Linked DNA regions of Methylorubrum populi. The protein of the gene in region 1 binds, or shares a complex with, the protein of each later gene. Links are inferred from orthologs where the notes say so. Each region holds a gene or a part of one and is shown on either strand. Other genes may lie near its edges.

Region 1 (9,964 bases):
GAGCTTGCTCCCTTCGGCGAGATGGCCCGCAACCGCCGCCTGATCCACCGCGTCGCGGGCTTTTCGAACTGGCGCCCGTAGTTGGGCCGGCCGCGTCCGGCGCGGCGGAAACCCGCGGGACTCTCAGAGCAAAATAAGAAGAACAGTCTCGACGTTCGGCTGTCTGAAGGATCGGAACGGTTTATGGGGCGACATCATCTGAATCGATCCTCTCGACAGTCTCGCCGGGAGGGATTGTTCGGAAGATGTGCGCGGAAAAACCAGAAAACGCCCTCGGGAGGATCTTGCACCATGCGCCGCGTCTCCGCCCTGTTCCTCGCCATGGCTCTCGTCCCTGGCGCCGCCAGCGCCCTGTCGATGACGGATACGCTGGAAGCCTGGAAGCAAAGCTCGGCCATCGACCGGCTCCAGCTCGCGACCCGCTTCGGCAAGTCGTTCGTCTCGGTCAACGAGAGCTTCACCGCGGGCTATTTCGTGAAATGCATCGACGACGTGGCCGGCTATCCCAACGCTCAGAAGGCGAAGATCGAGGACGCGATGCGCGAATGCGTCGCCTCGCAACTCCGGATGACCGGCAAGGGGCAGGGGGACGAGTAGCCGCTCAGATCTCGATCTCGGTGCCGATCTCGATCACCTGACGGGCCGGCACGCAGAAATGGGCGCCGGTGCGCTCGGCGTTGTTCTGCATCACCGCGAAGACCGCCTCGCGCCAGTCCGACATGCCGCGCCGGTCGGAGACGGGGATGATCGTCTCGTGGCCGACGAAGACGGTCAGATCCTCCGTAAATTCCTTCGGCAGCAGGCCGGCATGGACGGCGCAGTCGAGCCCCTCGGGGATCGAGGCCGATTGCATGAAGCCGTAACGCAGCACGACGCGGCGTATGTCGGGGGTGATCTCGGTGACGCGCGCCCGCTCGTCGCGCGGCACCGTCGGCGTCTCCTCGAACAAAGCGGTCACGATCACCACTCGGGCGTGCAAGGCGCCCAGGCGCTCGACGAAGCGCATCATCGGCAGCGGGATGCCCTCGGTCGCCGAGGACAGGAAGGCGGCCGCGCCCGGCAGGGTGGTGGGCGGCTCCCGGCGCAGGCCCTCCAGGAACTGCGCCTCGGGCGGACGCAGGGCGATGCGGGCCTGTTCCATGCAGGCATTGCCCTTGCGCCAGGTCAGCATCAGGAAGGCGATGATCCCGGCGAGCAGCAGCGGAAACCAGCCGCCCTCGAACAGCTTCACGCTGTTGGCGGAGAGGAAGATCAGGTCGATCACGAGGAAGAAGCCGTTGACCGCGAGCACGACGGGCAGGCCGTAGCCCCATTTGCGGGCGACGAGGCCGGCGAGCAGCGTCGTGATCGCCATCAGCAGCGACACGGCGATGCCGTAGGCGCCGGCCAGCGCGTCGGAGGAGCGGAAGATCAGAACCGCTGACAGCGTCGCTGCGGCGAGCAGCCAGTTCACGAGAGGCACGTAGATCTGGCCACTCTCGTCGGGGGCGGTGTGGACGATGCGCAGCGGCGGCAGGAAGCCGAGCTGGATCGATTGCCGGGTCAGCGAGAACACCCCCGAGATCACCGCCTGCGAGGCGATGACGGCGGCGAGCGTCGCCAGCCCGATCAGCGGGTAGTGCAGCGGGCCCGGTGCGAGCCGGTAGAACGGGTTCTCGGCGGCGGAAGGGTCGACGAGCAGGATCGCGCCCTGCCCGAAATAGTGGATCACCAGCGCCGGCAGGACGAGGGCGAACCACGCGACGCGGATCGCCCGCGCGCCGAAATGGCCGAGATCGGCGTACATCGCCTCGCCGCCGGTGACCGCGAGGAAGGCCGCGCCCAGCATCGCGAAGCCGACATGCAGGCCGGCATGGGCCGTGAACTCGACCGCGCGCAGCGGATTGATCGCGCTGAGGATCTGCGGCGCCTGGACGATGCCGCCGAGGCCGAGCCCGGCGAGCACGAGAAACCACACCAGCATCACCGGGCCGAAGATCCGTCCGATGAAGGCGGCGCCCCGGCGCTGCACGAGGAACAGGCCGACGAGGATCACCAGCGCGATCGGCACGATGAAGCGGTCGAGACCGGGAGCATCGACCCGCAGGCCCTCCACCGCCGAGAGGACCGAAATCGCCGGCGTGATCGCGCCGTCGCCGTAGAGCAGGGCGGCGCCGACGAGGCCGATGACGAGCAGCAGCGCCTGCCGCGAGCCGGGCTGCGCGTGGCGGGCGCCGAGCAGCGCCAGCATCGCCACGATGCCGCCCTCGCCGCGGTTGTCGGCGCGCAGGATCAGCACCGCGTATTTCAGCGCGACGACGAGAATCAGAGCCCACAGGATCAGCGAGACCGCGCCGGTCACCGCCACGGCGGAGGGCTCACCGCCCGGGCTTGCGGCGCGCACCGCTTCCTTGAGGGCGTAGAGCGGGCTCGTGCCGATATCGCCGTAGACGACGCCGAGGGTGGCGACGAGCAGCCCCGCGCCGAGCCGGCGGCCGGGGCCCGAATCCTCGGCTCCTCCCGAATCCCCGGCTCCGGAGGTGTGTGCAGCGTCCTGGCTCAAGACAGCGCTCCGGAAGCGGGGCCGATCGTGGCGGCTCAGCTATGGAGAGCGTGGCCGGCGTCCAGGGCGTCTCTTTGAGAATTGATGGCTGCTGTCAGGGCTCGCGGGGAGCGGGCGCTTCGGCGGGCGCCTTGTCCGAGCTGGGGCGCGCGTCGCGCAGGCGGACGGCGGCGGCGGCGGCCTTCTCGGCGATGCGGCGGCGCAGGTCGTCGGACAGCTCGATATCGACGAGGCGCCAGCCCCAGTCGCGCAGGCGCAGGCGGATGCGGAACTGTTCGTGCCGGGGATGATCGGGCGGCACGGCGATCACCACCGAGCGGAAGCCGCGCATGTCGGAGGAGAGATAGTAGCGCAGGAGCCGTTTGAGGTCGGGGATGCGCAGGCCGTCGCGCCGCTCATGCCGGTTGGTCGGCGCGGCGAGGTCGGCGCCCTGGGGCCAGCCGTCGTCGAGGAGGTCGATCACTGCCTGCGGCGTCAGCGCCGATTCCATGACCGGCAGCGCCACCGCCGCCGCCGCGTCGGCGATGCGCTGCCGCTCGCGCGGATCGAGGGCGTTGCTGTCGGCCTTCACCGCGGCGCTGATCTGCCGGGCCAGCGAGAGCCGCAGCGTGCGGAAGTTGATCCGCTGCTCGACGGCCGCAGCGTCGCCCGCCTGCACCGCCGCGGCGAAACCGTAGAGCGACCAGAACGGCGTCAGCGTGTAGGCGAACCACGCGAGCACCGCGAAAAGAGGAACGAGCCACCACCGCATCGGATCAGCCGCGGATGCGCGGATGCGTCATGCCGGATCGCCCGCGGCGTCTTTCTCGGCGCCGTTCCAGCCGGTCAGGCCGGAGAAGGCCGCGACGACGCCCTCGTAGACCGGGCGCTTGAAGGTGATGATGAGATCCGGCAGGGCCTCCAGCCGCTCCCAGCGCCACGCCTCAAATTCGGGCTTGTGGCGACCGCCGCCGGGTGCGTCCACGTCGATCACCGCCTCGCTGCCGGTCAGGCCGAAGGCGAACCATTTCTGGCGCTGGCCGCGATAGCGGCCCTTCCAGGCCCGCTTCATGACCTCCGGCGGCAGGTCGTAGGCGAGCCAGTCGCGGGTCTCGCCGAGCAGCGTGACGGCGTCGGCCGGCACATTGGTCTCTTCGTGGAGCTCGCGCAAAGCCGCGGCGAGGGGCTCCTCCCCCTCGTCGATCCCGCCCTGCGGCATTTGCCACGCGAGATCGCCGTCGACGTGCTCGGGGCCCGCCTCGCGCTTGCGCCGCCCGATGAACACCCGGCCGTCGCGGTTGAACAGGGCAACGCCCACGCAGGGACGGTAGGGCAGCGCGCTGCCTTCCGGCAGGCGCAGGAGATCGTCGTTGGAGCGGGTCATCGCGGGCTACGGGCGGGCTTTTGCTGGCGGCGCGACCATAGGAGGCCGAACCGGTGCGGGCAACGCCGACCTGCCATCCATCTGCGGCCGTAGAACGAAGGCGGGCCCGGCCTCGGCCGCGCCCGCCCGCTTCTCACCCTTTCCCGCGATCGGTCAGGCGGCGCGCACGTTCGCCAGGAAGCGGTCGACCTCGCTGCTGAGATGCGCGGACTGACGCGACAGCTCGGACGAGGCGGCGAGCACTTGGGCGGCGGTCGCGCCCGCCTCCTCGGCCGCCTGCGCCACGCCCGAGATGTTGCTCGTCACCTCGCCCGCGCCCATGGCTGCCTGGGCGACGTTGCGCACGATCTCCTGCGTTGCCGCGCCCTGCTGCTCCACCGCCGCGGCGATCGAGGCCGCAACCGAGCTGATCTCCTCGATGCGCCCCGTGATGCTGCCGATGGCCGAGACCGCGTGGCCCGTGGTCTCCTGGATCCGGCCGATCTGGCCGGAGATTTCCTCGGTTGCCCGCGCCGTCTGGTTGGCGAGCTCCTTCACCTCGGCGGCGACCACCGCGAAGCCACGGCCGGCCTCGCCGGCGCGGGCGGCCTCGATCGTGGCGTTGAGCGCGAGCAGGTTGGTCTGCCCGGCAATTGTCGTGATCATGGTGACGACGTCGCCGATCTTGGCGACCGCCGCATTCAGCGCCCGGACGTGGGCCGCCGTCTGCGCCGCCTCTCCGACCGCGGCCTGAGCGAGGCTCGAAGAGCCGCTGACCTGCCGGCTGATCTCCTGCACCGAGGCGCCCAGTTCCTCGGCCGCTGCGGCGACGGTGTTGACGTTGGTGGCCGCCTCCTCGGCTGCAGCCGCCACGCTCACCGACTGGCTGGCGGTGCGGGTCGCGGCGCCGGTCATGCCGTGGGCCGAGGCCTGCAACTGGGAAGCGGCGGACGAGACGAGGCTGACGACGCCGCCGACCGCACCTTCGAACCGTTCGGCCATCTCGCGCATCGCCGCCTTGCGCTGCGCCTCCGCACCGGCGCGGGCCGCCGCACTCTCCTCTTCGAGGCTGCGCATCCGGAGCAGACCATCCTTGAAGATCTGCACCGCGTCGGCGATCGAGCCGATCTCGGTCCGCTGCCCCTGGTGCGGGATCGTGACCGAGAGGTCGCCAGCGGCCAGGGCCTGCATCGGCCGCACCACCGAGGCGATGCCGCGGGTGACGCCGCGGATGATCAGGACGGCGAGCAAGATCGAGAGGGCGACGCCGAGGGCAAGCACGGCGAGGCTGACCGTCCAGATCCGCTGGTAGATGGTTTCACCCTTCTCCATCGCACGGGCAGCGCCCTCGTTGTTGAAGGCGACCAGCTTCTCCAGCGAATTCGACATTGCCCGGCGCGGCACGAGGCCCTTGGACTCGTAATAGGCGAAGGCATCCGCCTTCCGGCCCTGACGCGACAGGTCCATCACGAACCGCCGCTCTGTCTCGAAGGTGGCGGCGTCGCGCACGTAGGCGTCGTAGAGCGACCGCTCCTCGGCATTCGCGATCAGGCGCTCGTAGGCCGCCCGCTTGTCGTCGATCAGCTTGCCGAAGCGCTCGAAGTCCTTGTCCATCGAGGACACCATCTGCGGGTCGGTCGCCTGCGTGTGCCGCAGCATCACGGTGTTCATCCGCGCCGCTGCCGTGTCGATCTCGCCGAGCAGGCGCACGCTGGGCAGCCAATTGCGCTCGATGTCGAGCGCTTGGTCACGCATCGTCTGGGTTCCGATGAGGCCGAGTACGCCCAGACCGACGAGGAGGACCGTCAGTACAGTGAACGAGGCGATCAGCTTGCTGCGAATGGGAAGCGATTGAAGTGACACGGTAGACCCCGACAGGAGTGGCTCGCGCACACTTATTGGGCGAGTGGCAAAACCCTGGCCCAAAAACGCTTACTGGATCACAAACTGCTGATCAGATTTCGCTCATGGCGAGCGGATTAAAATGGAGCGACCGATTTAGGCCGGGCGAAAACGAACAAATGATCGCTTGGACGGGATCGGCTCGTCATTTGACGGTGGAGACGTCAGCGCCGGCGCGCGATCGGCCGAGGCAACGGACTGAGCGGCGTGTTGCCGCTCCGGCCCTGCTCATCGATACCAGCGTGCCGTGATGCGGAAAGCGTCCGGGCGCTGGTCAGGGCGCGGCGCTCGACAGCTTGGCGACGCCGCCGGGACGGCGCAGGATCGCGCTGACGGGCACGAGCCGGATGCCCCGTGTTTCCAGATCCCGCGACCAGCGCGACAGGCGGTCGATGGTCAGCGGCGAGGTGCTGGCGGAGGCGAGGACGAAACCCTTCTGCCGGGCCAGCGTCTCAAGGCGGGCGAGTTCCGCGTCGATCGCGTCCGGTCGGGCAACGGCGTCGATCACGATCTCGGCGCGGGCCGTCGGCAGCTTCGTCTTGGCCGCGACCTCCGCAACCTTCGAGCCGGCGGCCGAACCGTCGTCGACGAAGCCGAGGCCGCGGGCGGAGAGATCCTTCAGAACCGGCTCCAGGGCGCCGGGCTCGCTCATCAGTTTGGCACCCATGAAGTTCACGGCGCCGACGAAGCCGGGAAACCGGCTCATCGCCCAGGCCGCCCGGTCGAGGTTCTCGCCCGGGCGGGCGGAGGCCAGGAGCGTCTGCGGACCGGGATCGCTGTCGGGATAGTCGAACGGCTCCATCGGCAGCTGCAGCAGGATCTCGTGGCCGGCCTCGCGAGCGCGGGCGGCCGTCTTTTCCAGATCGCCGCCGTAGGGCGAGAGCGCGAGGCTCATCGCGGCGGGAAGCCGGGCGATGGCGCCGAGGGTCGCGTTCTCGCCGATGCCGAGACCGGAGACGAGGACGGCGATGCGCGGCCCGGTGCCGGGCTCTTCCGGACGGGCATAGACGTCGAGGGGGCGGAGCCGACCCTCGCCGAGGCGGGGCAGCGGGCCGTGGCGCCCGCGCTCGCTCAGGCGCGGATCGGGCGCCGGCGCGAGCTTCACCTGGGTGGCGTTCGGGACGCGGATGATCACCGGCGCGTCGGGGGCTGCCGAGCCGTCTGGGCGGAACACGGTGACGCCGGATGCCTGCTCGACCTCGCTCGCCGACTGCGCCGGACCCTTCGGAACAGAGGGTGCCGCTTCGGCCACGCGGGGCGTCGGGGCCTCACGGATGTCGATGGCCGCCTGCGCGCGAGGTTCGCCGCCACGGGGGTCGCCGGTCAGGGCAAGGCCGCCGGCGAGCAGAGCGAGCGTCAGAAGCCCGGTACCGGCGATCGCGCCCGCAGAGGGGCTTCGCGCGAAGCGCGCACGGGACGCTTTATTCGCGACTCCGAGGGGCTTCGTCAGGATGTCGTCGGCCGCGTCGCTCACCCGCCGTCCCGCCCTGCTGGCGCATGTTCGGACGACCGGGCACGGCCTTCAACGAGAAACGGCCCGCAATCCCGGTCTGAACCGGCATTGCGGGCCGTCATGGTTAATCTTTCGCTAACCCGCGCGGCAAAGGCCGCCGCGGGTAACACGATCAGTTCTGGGTGGCGGGCTTCGTCACGTTGGCCGCACCCTTCTGGATGCCGTGCAGGAAGTCGACCGCGGCGATGAGCTGCTTGTCCTTAGCCGGGTCCGGCGGGATGTAGGCCGAGGAACCGCCGCGCTCCTCGGTGTCCTTCTGCTTGAGGTGGCCCTTCAGGCCGGCCTCGCCCTTGGTCTCGTCCTTGCCCTTCAGATCGTCGGGCACCTCCTGCAGCACCTCCTGATCCGGCTCGATGCCCTTCGCCTGGATCGAGCGGCCGGACGGCGTGTAGTAGCGCGCGGTGGTCAGGCGCAGGGCGCCCTGGCCGCCGAGCGGGATGATCGACTGCACCGAGCCCTTGCCGAAGGAACGCGTGCCCATGATGGTCGCGCGCTTGTGATCCTGCAGGGCGCCGGCCACGATCTCGGAGGCCGAGGCCGCGCCGCCGTTCACCAGCACGACGATGGGCTTGCCCTTGGCGAGATCCCCGGCCTTGGCCGAGAAGCGCTGCGTCTCGTCGGGGTTGCGGCCACGGGTCGAGACGATCTCGCCGCGGTCGAGGAAGGCATCGGAGACCATCACCGCCTGATCGAGCAGGCCGCCGGGATTGTTGCGCAGGTCGAGCACGTAGCCCTTGAGCTTGTCGCCGCCGATCTCGCTCTGGAGCTTGTCGATCGCGGTCTTGAGGCCGTCGTAGGTCTGCTCGTTGAACTGGGTCAGGCGAACGTAGCCGACATCGCCGCTCTCGACCTTCGAGCGGACGGGGCGGATCTTGATGATGTCGCGGGTCAGCGAGACGTCGATCGGATCCTTGGCCTCCTTGCGGGAGATCTTCAGCTTCACCGTGGAATTGACCGGACCGCGCATCTTGTCGACGGCCTGGTTCAGGGTCAGGCCCTGGACCTGATCCTCGTCGATCTGGGTGATGATGTCGTTGGCGAGCAGGCCGGCCTTCGAGGCGGGCGTGTCGTCGATCGGCGAGACGACCTTGATCAGGCCGTCCTCCATGGTGACCTCGATGCCGAGGCCGCCGAACTCACCCTTCGTCGTCGTCTGCATGTCGCGGAAGGCCTTCGCGTCCATGTAGCTCGAATGCGGGTCGAGCGAGGTCAGCATGCCGTTGACGGCCGCCTCGATCAGCTTCGACTCCTCGGGCTTCTCGACATAGTCGGTCCGCACCTTCTCGAACACGTCGCCGAACAGGCTCAGCTGCCGGTAGGTTTCCGCCGAGGCCGCGATGGCGCTCGTGCCGGAGAGGAGCTGGGTCTGGGTCGACAGGGCCGAGGCGCCGATGCCGAGGGCCGCGCCGAGCAACACGAGGGACACTTTGCGCATTATCCGCGAACCTTCTCGCTGGAACTTTTCGCCCACCACGGCTCCGGATCGATGGAGCCGCCGTCTTTCCTGAACTCGACGTACAGGACGGGATCACTGCGATCATCGTCCCTCTGTGACGCAGCCTGCGTCACATTCGGCGGCGTGCTTGCCGGGGTGCCGCTGCCCTCGCCCATCACGGCCACCGGTTCGCCCGCCAGCACGAACTGGCCGACCTCGACGTTGATCTGATCCATCCCCGCGAGCAACAGATAGTAGCCGTCGCCCGCATTGATGATCAAGAGTCGGCCGTAGGAGCGGAAGGGGCCGGCGAAGGAGACCCAGCCATCCGCGGGCGAGGACACAACCGCCTTCGGCCGCGCCCGCAACGAGATGCCGCGGGTGGTGCCGCCCTGGCCGTCGGGCTGGTTGAAGCCGCGCAGCAGCGCGCCGCTCACCGGCCTGGGCAGATCGCCGCGGGCCTCGGCGAACTTCACCTTCGGCGCGAGCCGCGCCGGGTCGCGGGCCCCGGCGGCGGCGAACTTCTCTTGGATCGCCCGCTGCTCCCGCTCAGCGGCGGCGCGGACCTCGTCGGCGGCCCGGCGGGCGCTCGACAGCTCGCCCTCCATCCGGTCCACCAGATCCTTGAGGGATTTTGCCTGGGCACCGAGCTCGGCGCTCTTCTGACGCTCGGCGGTGAGGCTTGATTCGACCTGCGCCTGCCGGCTGCGGCGGGCGGCGATGAGCGCATCGAGGCGCTGGCGCTCGGCGGCCCAGCCGGCGAGATCCTTTTTCAGCGCCTCGCGGTCGGCGGCGATGAGGCCGCGCACCCGCACCAGTTCCGTGAGGTCGCCGGCCAGCGTGTCCGCCTCGCCGCGCAGCTCCGGCACCACGGCGCCGAGCATCATCGAGGTGCGGATCGCTGCGAGCACGTCCTCGGGGCGCACCAGCACGGCCGGCGGCGGGCGCCGGCCCATCCGCTGGAGCGCGGCCAGGATCTCGGCGATGACCGCTCGGCGCGCCTCCAGCGACTTGCGGATCGCCGCGTCGCTGTCGGTGAGCGCCCGCAGGCGCTCCTCCAGCCGGTTCATCCGGTCCTCGGTGGCCTGGGCCTGCCGCCCGGCATCGAGCAGGGCGGCGCTGAGCTTGGTCCGGTCGGAGCCGATGGCGGCGATCTCGGCTTCGAGGGCGGTCCGGCTGCCGGCGCTGGCCGCCAGGGCCTCCTCGATCTGCCGGAGGCTCTGGGCGCGC
Region 2 (9,964 bases), 690 kb from region 1 along the record:
GGCCGAGCCCGGTCGATCTCGCCCAGCGCGTCGGCCTGTCCGGCATCGGCAGCCTCTGGCGCATCCAACCCTTCGCGACTCTGTGGTCGGCGCTCGGGGAGTATTTTCGCGACCCGCGCCTGCGCCAGCTCTTCGGGCGCTACGCCACCTATTGCGGCGCCTCGCCGTTCGAGGCGCCGGCGACCCTGATGCTGGTCGCCCATGTCGAGCAGGCCGGGATCTGGACCGTCGAAGGTGGCTTGAGCCGACTCGCCGCCGTCGTGGCCGGTCTGGCGGAGCGACAGGGTGCCAGGATCCGAACCGGCGCACATGTCGCGCGGATCATCGCCGAGGGCGGCCGTGTCGCAGGTGTCGAACTCGCCGGCGGCGAGCGGTTGGCGGCCGACGCGGTGATCGCGAACGCGGACGTCGCAGCCCTCGGCGCGGGCTTGCTCGGTGCCGACGCGGCCTCAGCCGGAGACCGGATTCCGCCCCGCGAGCGCTCGCTCTCGGCGGTGACCTTCTGTCGGACGGCGGAGGCGACGGGCTTCGACCTGGCCCACCACAACGTGTTCTTCTCCGCCGATTACCGGGCGGAGTTCGACGCGATCCTGCGCGGACGGCGCCTGCCGCCGGATCCGACCGTCTACGTCTGTGCCCAGGATCGGGACGGCGACGGCGGATCGCCGCCGAACGATCCCGAACGCCTGCTCCTCCTCGTCAACGCCCCGGCCGATGGCGGGGACCGTCCACTCGCCCCTCGGGAGATCGCCGCATGCGAGACGAACATCCTTCGCAAGCTCTCGGCCTGCGGCCTCACACTGGCCCCGACGGGACCGGCGACGGCCACGACGCCGGAGGACTTCGCACGGCTTTTTCCGGGAACGGGGGGCGCCCTCTACGGCCGGGCCTCTCACGGCTGGACGGCGACGTTCAAACGGCCGGGGGCGCGGACGCGGGTGCCGGGGCTCTATTTGGCCGGGGGGAGCGTGCATCCGGGGCCGGGGGTGCCGATGGCGGCGCAATCGGGCCGGCTCGCGGCGGCGGCACTGCGCGCGGACCTCGATTCGACGGCGCGGTCGCGCGCGGCGGCTATGTCTGGTGGTACGTCGATGCGGTGAGCGCGGACGGGCGCCAGGGGCTGACGATCATCGCCTTCATCGGCAGCGTGTTCTCGCCCTACTACGCCTGGGACGCGAAGCGCGATCCGTTCGCCCACTGCGCCGTCAACGTCGTGCTGTACGGCGAGCGCGCCAACCGCTTCGCCATGACCGAGCGCAACGCCCGCGCCCTCGCCCGTGAGGCGACGAGCTTCAGCCTGGGGCCGTCCTCGCTCGAATGGGATGGCAGCGTGCTCACCATCCGCCTCGACGAGCGGGGCGCGCCGATCCCGCAGGCGGTGCGGGGGACGGTGCGGGTGCGGCCGAAGGCGCTGACGGCGCAGCCCTTCACCCTCGACGCGCACGGCCTGCACCGCTGGTGGCCGATGGCGCCCGATTGCGACGTCGAGGCCGAGTTTACGGCGCCCGCGATCGCGTGGCGCGGCAGCGGCTACCACGACACCAACGACGGCGACGGCGCCCTGGAGGATGCCTTCACGGACTGGACATGGTGCCGGGCGCCGCTCGAGCGCGGCTCGACCATTCTCTACGACGTGCGCCGCACCGACGGCAGCGGCCAGAACCTGACGCTGCGCTTCGACGCTGACGGCACCCGGCGCGAGATGCGCCCGCCGCTCGCCGCGAGCCTGCCGCCGACCGGGCTGTGGCGCATGCCGCGCACGACCCGCAGCGACGATGCGCGGGCGCAGGTCGTCCGCACCCTCGAGGATACACCGTTCTACGCCCGCTCGCTCCTTGCCTCGACGCTGGACGGAAAGGCGGTCCGGCCGGTCCACGAGAGCCTGTCGCTCAAGCGCTTTCGTAACCCGCTGGTGCGCCTGATGCTGCCGTTCCGGATGCCGCGGCGGATCGGCTAGGGCCGATCAGCCGATCTTCGCGTCGGCCTCGTCCTTGCGCTCGTGGCGCAGCAGCAGCGGCGTCTGCGCCAGGGCGAAGGCGATGGTGAGCGGCATGATGCCGAACACCTTGAAGCTCACCCAGAAATCCTCGGTCTGCGTGCGCCAGACGATCTCGTTGAGGGCGGCGAGTGCGAGGAAGAACAGGCCCCAGCGGAAGGTCAGCTTGCGCCAGCCCTCATCCGTCAACGCGAACATGCTGTCGAGCACGACCGAGAGCAGCGACTTGTTGAAGGCGAGGCCGCCGAGCAGGACGAGGCCGAACAGCGTGTTCACGATAGTCGGCTTCATCATGATGAAGGTCTTGTCCTGAAGCGCCAGCGTCAGGCCGCCGAACACGAGGACCACGACGCCCGAGACGAGCGGCATGATCGGCAGCCGCCGCAGCAGGGCGAAATGCACGCCGAGCGCGATCATTGTGGCGACGACGAACACGCCGGTCGCCACGAACAGCTTGCTCTCCGCCGTCACGCCGAAGCGCTCGGCATAGGCGTTGCTCAGGAAGAATACCGCGAGCGGGCCCACCTCCAGCGCCAGCTTGAGAAGCGGCGGCAAGTGCCGGCGCGGCGGAACGCTCTCGACCTTCATGCTGAGGTTCTCACGAGACTCCGAGGGAACGGCGGGCAATCGGTTACTCCTTGGGAAGACCGGTGATCGCCCTGGCGAAATCCCGCGCGGCGAACGGCTCCAGATCCTCCACGCCCTCGCCGACGCCGATGAAATGCACGGGCAAGCCGAACTTCGCGGCGAGTGCCACTAGAATACCGCCCCGCGCGGTTCCGTCGAGCTTCGTCATCACGAGGCCCGACACGGGTGCGGCCTGAGAGAACAGCTCGACCTGGCTCAATGCATTCTGCCCAACGGTGGCGTCGAGCACCAGAAGGGTGGCGTGGGGTGCCTCCGGGTCGAGCTTGCGGATGACGCGGACGATCTTTTCCAGCTCTGCCATCAGCCCGGCCTTGTTCTGCAGGCGGCCGGCGGTATCGATCAGAAGCACGTCGGTGCCGTTCTCCCGCGCCTCCTTGAAGGCGTCGAAGGCGAGTCCCGCCGCGTCCGAGCCCTGTTCGCGGCTGATGACGGGGGTGTTGGTGCGCTCGCCCCAGACGCGCAGCTGCTCGATCGCCGCGGCGCGGAAGGTATCGCCCGCCGCCAGCATGACGCTGCGCCCTTCCGCCTTGAACTTGAGCGAGAGCTTGCCGATCGTCGTCGTCTTGCCGGCGCCGTTCACGCCGACCGTCAGGATGACGTAGGGCTTCTTGGCCGAATCAATCGCGATCGGCAGCGCCACCGGCTCCAGCGCCCGCTCGATCTCGGTCGCGAGGATGGCGCGCACCTCGTCGGGCGAGATGCCCTTCTCGTAGCGGCCCTTGCCGACCGCCTCCGACATCCGCATCGCCGTCTCCACGCCGAAATCGGCCTGGATCAGCGCGTCCTCCAGATCCTCGAGGGTGGTGGCGTCGAGCTTGCGCTTGGTGAACAGGCCCGTCACCCGGTCCGACAGGGCGGACGAGGTGCGGCGCATGCCCGCCGTGAGCCGCGACCACCAGCCCCGCTTCTCCATGCCTTCGACGGAGCCGGAGATCGCGTCGCTCGCGAGAGCGGCGGCTGAATCGACGGGCTGGATGTCGGCCTCGGCCGGCGGTTGCGCTTCCGTCGCGGGCGGGGCGTCCTCGCCGGTCAGGCGAGACCACCAGTTCCGCTTCTCCGCCGGCTCGGCGGGGACGGCCAGGGTCTCGCTCTCGAGCGGCGCCTCATCCGGCTGCGGCGCCTCGCCCGAAGGGGGCTGCGGCTCAGGCTGGAGGTCGGCGCCCTCCACCTCATCGGGGATCTGGTTCTTGTCCGGATCCTCCGGCGCGGGTTCGCTGGCCGGCGGCGGCACGTGGGACACGTCGTCGGCCGCAGTCGTGAAATCCGGCTGGCCCTCGGATTCGGAGGCCGGCGACAGCGGATCCGGCGTGGCCGGCTCCGGCGCAGGATGATCCGTGACCGACGCCTGTTCGGCGGGCATCTCGTCCGTCGGCACCTCTTCCGCGGGCTTGGCTTCCGCGGGCTTGGCCTCGGGCGTGCCCTTTCGTCCGAACAGCCGTCCGAACCAGCCGGGCTTCTCGTCGTCGCTCATCCCAGTCCCTTGCTCAAACCTTGCCCGCGACGATCCGGCGCTTTAGCCCGTGGGGCATGAACGCACGTGTTTCAGTGCCGGATCGCACCGACGAACCGGAGATAGGTCTTTCCCTGCTCTACCGCGATGCCCTGATGCTCGTCATCGACAAGCCGGCAGGTTTACCGGTGCATCCGGGCCCGAAGGGGGGGCCGACCTTGACCGACCATCTCGACGCCCTCCGCTTCGGCCTGCCGCGCCGGCCCGAGGCCGCGCACCGGCTCGACCGCGACACCTCGGGCTGCCTCGTGCTCGGCCGCCACGCCAAGGCGCTCACGCGTTTGAACCGCCTGTTCGCCGACGGCAAGGTGAACAAGACCTACTGGGCCCTTGTGGAGGGCGGCCCCGAGGCGATGGAGGGCCGCATCGACCTGCCGCTGGCCAAGCGCTCGGACGATCCGCGCAGCTGGTGGATGAAGACGGATCCGGCCGGCGCCCCTTCGCTCACGCTCTACCGGGTGCTCGGACGGGCCGACGGCCTGTCCTGGCTCGAACTGAAGCCGGTCACGGGGCGGACGCACCAACTCCGCGTCCACTGCGCGGCGATGGGCTGGCCGATCCGCGGCGACGCGATCTACGGCAGCGCCGGGCGGGACGGGCCGGGCCTGCAACTCCATGCGCGAGGCCTGAGCCTGCCGCTCTATCCGAAGCGGGAAGCGATCCTGGTCGAGGCTCCCGTCCCCTCGCATATGCGGGCGGGACTGGAGGCTTGCGGCATGTCGCTTGCCCCCGAGAGCTCTCTCCCCTCCGCGGGAGAGGAGGCCGGCACAACAGGCGAGTGAGGAGTCGGCGAGCTTTCCTTCAAGCCGCGAGCAGCGCCTGCCCGTCATGCCCGGCGACGGTGACGTCGCGGATCTCCCCCGCGGCCACGGGCGCTGCGAACCGCACCAGCGAGAACGCCTCGGTCCGTCCCGTATCGCCGCGCTCGGTCAGCACCCGCCGACGGGTTCCGACCTCGCCGTCGAGATGGCGGGCCAGCGCCGCCGCCCCGGCCGTGCGCAGCCTTGCGGCGCGGGCGCGGATCTCGTCGCCGGGCACCGCCGGCATCCGCGCGGCGGGCGTGCCGGGGCGCGGCGAGAAGGGGAAGACGTGCAGATGCGTCAGTCCGCACTCCTCGACGAGGTCGAGGGAGCGGGCGAACTGTGCCTCCGTCTCGGTGGGGAAGCCAGCGATCAGGTCGGCGCCGAAGACGAGGCCGGGGCGCAGATCGCGCAGGGTCCGACAGAGGCGGATCGCGTCAGCGCGCGAATGGCGGCGCTTCATCCGCTTGAGGATCAGGTCGTCCCCCGCCTGCAGCGAGAGATGCACATGCGGCATCAGCCGCGGCTCCTCGGCGAAGGCGGCGATCAACTCCGGATCGGCCTCGACCGAATCGATGGAGGAGAGGCGCAGCCGCGCGAGATCCGGCACCTCGGCGAGGATCGTCCGCACGAGGCGCCCGAGGCTCAGGCTCGCGTCGAGGTCGCGGCCATAGGCGGTGAGATCGACCCCCGTGAGCACCACCTCGCGGCCGCCATGCTCGACGATGCGGCGCACCTGCGCCACCGCCTCGGCGACGGGCACCGAGCGGGAATTGCCGCGGCCGAACGGGATGACGCAGAAGGTGCAGCGGTGGTCACAGCCGTTCTGCACCGGCACGAAGGCGCGGGTATGCCCGTTCATGCCGAGGATGCGGGTCGGCTCGGCCCGGCGCACCGCCATGATGTCCTCCGGCGGAGGCATGGTGCCGTCGCGCCAGCTCTCGGGCCTGAGCTTTGCCGCGTTGCCGACGAGGCGGGCCACCTCTGGCATGTCGGCATACTGCGCGCGCTCGACTTCGGCGCCGCAACCGGTCACGACGATCTCGGCCCCCGGCCGCTCGCGGGCGAGCCGGCGGATCGCCTTGCGGGCCTGCCGCCCGGCCTCCGCCGTCACCGCGCAGGTGTTGACGACGACAAGATCGCGCCCCTCGACGCCGGCCTCGGCGTGGCCGCGCACCACCTCCGACTCGACGGTGTTGAGCCGGCAGCCGAAGGTGAGCGTCTCGACACTCACCCGTCGAGCCCGGCGAAGAGGTCGGGCGAGAAGCTGCCTTCGCCTTCGAGGAAGACGGGGCCGGTCATCAGCACGTGGTCGTCGGCGCGCCACTCGATCGAGAGTTCGCCGCCGGGCAGGGAAACGCGGGCCGCCCGGCCGATCATGCGCAGGCGCGAGGCCGCCACCACCGTGGCGCAGGCGGCGGTGCCGCAGGCGAGCGTCAGTCCGGCGCCGCGCTCCCAGACGCGCAGCTTGATCGTGTCGCGGCCGGTCACCTGGGCGACGGAGATGTTGGCCCGCTCGGGGAAGATCGGATGCGCTTCGAGCAGCGGCCCGATCCGGCCGAGATCGAATGTGTCGGGATCGCGCTCGACGAAGAAGATCGCGTGCGGGTTGCCCATGCTCACGGCGGCCGGCGAGTGCAGGATCGGATCGTCGATCGGCCCGACCTGCAGCTCGATGCGGCGGGTATCAGGAAACGGCTCGGCCAGCGGGATCTCGTCCCAGCGCAGGCGCGGCTGGCCCATGTCCACGGTGAAGGAGCGGTCGGTGACGCGCTTGACCGCGACCAGCCCGGCCTTGGTTTCAAGGGTCAGGCAGCCGTTCTCGGCCGGCCGCGCCATGGCCGGGTCGTCGAGCAGGGCGTAGCCGACGCAGCGGGTGCCGTTGCCGCAGGCGCCGGATTCCGACCCGTCGGTGTTGTAGATGCGCATGAAGGCATCGGTGCCGGGCGTGACGGGGTCGTGCACCACCATGAGCTGGTCGAAGCGCGAATGCGCGTCGGCGGCGATGGCGCGGGCCTCTGCCGGGGCGACGCGGATCGAGGTGCCGCGCAGGTCGAGCACGACGATGGCGTTGCCGGCACCGTGCATCTTCAGGAAGCGGCGATTGGCGAGAGGGCTCATCGGACCTCTGACGACCTTGTCAGCGAGGATGTGGGGGTTTGGCGCGGCGTATATGGCAAAAGCCGACCGGCCGCGAGTCGGCAGCCCGAGACCTCAACGTCGCGCCGCGACGGTCTCGCCCGGGGCGCAATTCGGCCCTACCCTGTCCGCATCGGCCAATCGGAGCCCCACCACCTTGACCCGTCTCGCCTCCCTCGCCGCGGGCCTGTTCGCTCTCGCCCCGCTCCTCTCGAACGCGGCCGTCGCCCAGGGCGCGCCGCCGCCCACCAACGCCCCCTCCCCCGCCGAGTCGAATCCGCTGCCGACGACGACCGTGCCGGACACGTCGAAATCCGGTCCCGACCCGGCGTCACCCGCGCCGCAGCAGGTGCCGATCCCGCGCCCGGCGCAGTCCGGCGCGGCGCGATCGGTCACGCCCCCGCCCTCGACTCTGCCGACCCTGGTGCCGGCGCCGGGTGAGCCCAACGACGTCGACGAGGTGACGCTGCCGGCCAAGCCCGTGGCGATCCTCTCGGGCGAGACCAAGTGGGACGAGGCGCGGGCGAACCTGCGGAAGGCGTTCAAGACCATCGGCGACGCGCTGGCGAAGCAGAACCTCAAGCCGGCGGGCCGGCCGATCGCGCTCTTCACCAAGACGGAGGATGACGGCTTCCAGTACGAGGCGATGATCCCGATCGAAGCCGCTCCCGCATCGGGCACGGAGAGCGACGGCGTGAAGTTCGGATCGAGCCCGAGCGGCAAGGCGCTGCGGTTCAAGCACAGCGGCACCTACGAGGAGATCGACGGCACCTACGAGACGCTGATCGCCTATCTCGACGCGAAGGAGATCGCGGTCCAGGACCGTTTTCTCGAAGAATACGTCACGGATCTCGGCGAGGGCGCCGACGACAAGCTCGACATCAACATCTACGCGCTCGCAAAGTAGGGGTGTCGCAGGCCGGGAACCGCCGAATCCCTTCGCGGATTCGGCTCCCATGCCGCTTTTCCCCGACCCCGCCCTCCCCGTTGCTCCCCGCCAACGCCGCCGCGAGACGCCGACGACGGCCTCCGAGACCCTCAAGGACAAGGCGCTGGAGATCCATCGCCGGCTCTGCGGGGTCTACGGGTGCCCGATCCCCTACTTCCACAGCCTCGACCCGCTCTCGGAACTGATCTCCTCGCTGCTCTCGCACCGGACTCGCAACGCAGATTCCGGCCGCGCCTTCAAGGCGCTGCGGGCGCGCTGGCCCGACTGGGCGGCGGTCGAGGCAGCCTCCGTCGCCGAGATCGAAGAGACGATCCGCGGGGTGACGTGGCCGGAGCTGAAGGCGCCGCGCATCAAGGCGGTGCTCGCCGCCGTGCGCGAGCGGGTGGGAGGGCTCAGCCTCGATGTCCTCGAAGGCATGAGCGTCGATGAGGCGCGGGGCTGGCTCGAAGCCATTCTCGGCATCGGGCCGAAGACGAGTGCTGCGGTCCTGTCCTTCTCGACGCTGCGGATGCCGGCCCTGCCGGTGGACAGCCACCATCACCGCGTCGCCCAGCGCACGGGGCTGATCAGCCCGAGGGTCGATGTCGGGCCGAGCCACGCGGTGCTGCGGGCGCAATTGCCCGACGACTGGTCGGCTCAGAAGCTCTACGACAACCACGAGGTGCTGATGCTGCACGGGCAGCAGGTATGCTTCCACCGCTCCCCGGCCTGCGCGCGCTGCGTCCTGCTCGACATCTGCCCGACGGGACAGGCGCGCGGGGCGACCGCCTCCGACCGGATTTAAGTCCAGTAGAGGATCCGCGCCGCCGGCAAGCGAAGCGCGATCCGCTCCGTCAGATGTGCCCGCATCGCCTTCATCAGGTCGCTGGGAAACACGTACTTCACCGAGCCGAACTTGGTGAGCTTGCGGGTCCGCTCGGCCTCGCGCATCGGCAGGTCGGCGCCTGGATACCAGCCCTCCAGCACCCTCTTCGAACCCGGCGTGAAGCGGTGGGTGATGAGTTCGACCGTCAAATCGGGCGCGCTCACCTCGGCCGGAGCTTCGGCCGCATCGCGCAGGAGGGCGTCGTAGGCGTCCGGCCAGCCCTCGACCGGCAGGATCGGCGCGATGGTGAGACCGACCGGATAGCCGGCGCGGGCGACCGCACCGATAGCGGCGAGCCGGTCGGCCAGCGGGGCGGTGCCGCCCTCGTAACGCGCCGCCGCAGCGGCGTTGACCGAGAAGCGAATGCGGGTGCGGCCCCGATGCGGCAGGTCGAGAAGCGGTCCGACCGCGGCGAACTTCGTGGTGAAGCGCAGTTGCACTGAGGCATCCCAGGCGCCGAAATGGCGGATCGCCGCCGAGAGCGAGCCGGTGAGATGCTCGATTCCGAGCGGATCGGTGTAGCAGGAGGCCTCGAAGGTGGTGCCCTCCGCCGCCCGCGCCTCCGAGGCGCTGGTGACGCCGCCCTGGCCGAGATAGTCGCCGAGGTTGCCGAGGATCGCGTCGAGATTGGCGTAGGCGCGGGTAACCGGCGGGCCCGAGAGCGAGCCGGCGAGGTAGCAGTACTGGCAATGGGCCGGGCAGCCCTCGGCGAGATCGAAGCGCCAGTCGGCGCTCGGCGGGATCGGCTGCAGCTTCAGCTTCGTCGGCGGGGCCGTGACAACGGCAAGCGTCGCCTTGGCCTCCGCATAGGCGCGGCGCGGATTGTCGTCGCGCAGGCCGGTGAGCCGGTTGCTCTTCAGCCGCTCGACCGGGAGCCCGAGGCATTCGGCCCGCGCGACGATCTCCCGGCCATGCGCGTGTTCGAGGGCGGCGGGCGTCACCAGAACCCGGCGCGGGCGCCAGAGGCGAGCGGAACGGGGCTTCACTGCCGGCCGGATCTCGGCTTCCTCAGTCAGGACATGGGTCATGCCGCACCAACCCTCCGGCCCCGTTGAAG

The links.
Region 2: the proteins of MPPM_RS11815 (region 1) and dapF are in contact, whole or in part, in a solved structure (PDB 5YGU), measured with the Escherichia coli proteins. The link is inferred for Methylorubrum populi from one-to-one orthologs.

Annotation. Positions count from the first base shown.
Region 1 is NZ_AP014809.1:2,561,381-2,571,344, forward strand. What follows is about bases 2,114-4,928. They hold MPPM_RS11815 (RNA pyrophosphohydrolase), read right to left. Parts: upstream 3,906-4,928; coding sequence 3,321-3,905; downstream 2,114-3,320. Other genes in these bases: MPPM_RS11805 (potassium transporter Kup), read right to left, coding at 2,114-2,542; MPPM_RS11810 (DUF2939 domain-containing protein), read right to left, coding at 2,637-3,293; MPPM_RS11820 (methyl-accepting chemotaxis protein), read right to left, coding at 4,059-4,928. In the rest of the region: MPPM_RS11795 (hypothetical protein), read left to right, coding at 1-81; MPPM_RS11800 (hypothetical protein), read left to right, coding at 292-597; more of MPPM_RS11805, read right to left, coding at 602-2,113; more of MPPM_RS11820, read right to left, coding at 4,929-5,747; MPPM_RS11825 (divergent polysaccharide deacetylase family protein), read right to left, coding at 6,061-7,260; MPPM_RS11830 (S41 family peptidase), read right to left, coding at 7,412-8,734; MPPM_RS11835 (murein hydrolase activator EnvC family protein), read right to left, coding at 8,734-9,964. UniProt on the Escherichia coli protein: Master regulator of 5'-end-dependent mRNA decay.
Region 2 is NZ_AP014809.1:3,248,912-3,258,875, reverse strand. The notes cover bases 5,131-7,945. They hold dapF (diaminopimelate epimerase), read right to left. Parts: upstream 7,076-7,945; coding sequence 6,185-7,075; downstream 5,131-6,184. Other genes in these bases: MPPM_RS14910 (GyrI-like domain-containing protein), read left to right, coding at 7,251-7,945; mtaB (tRNA (N(6)-L-threonylcarbamoyladenosine(37)-C(2))-methylthiotransferase MtaB), read right to left, coding at 5,131-6,188. In the rest of the region: 1-hydroxycarotenoid 3,4-desaturase CrtD, read left to right, coding at 1-1,100; MPPM_RS14940 (carotenoid 1,2-hydratase family protein), read left to right, coding at 1,097-1,957; MPPM_RS14935 (septation protein A), read right to left, coding at 1,964-2,584; signal recognition particle-docking protein FtsY, read right to left, coding at 2,628-4,115; MPPM_RS14925 (RluA family pseudouridine synthase), read left to right, coding at 4,172-4,936; more of mtaB, read right to left, coding at 4,956-5,130; more of MPPM_RS14910, read left to right, coding at 7,946-8,000; MPPM_RS14905 (endonuclease III domain-containing protein), read left to right, coding at 8,050-8,826; MPPM_RS14900 (SPL family radical SAM protein), read right to left, coding at 8,823-9,935. UniProt on the Escherichia coli protein: Involved in the succinylase branch of the L-lysine biosynthesis and in the biosynthesis of the pentapeptide incorporated in the peptidoglycan moiety. Catalyzes the stereoinversion of LL-2,6-diaminopimelate (L,L-DAP) to meso-diaminopimelate (meso-DAP).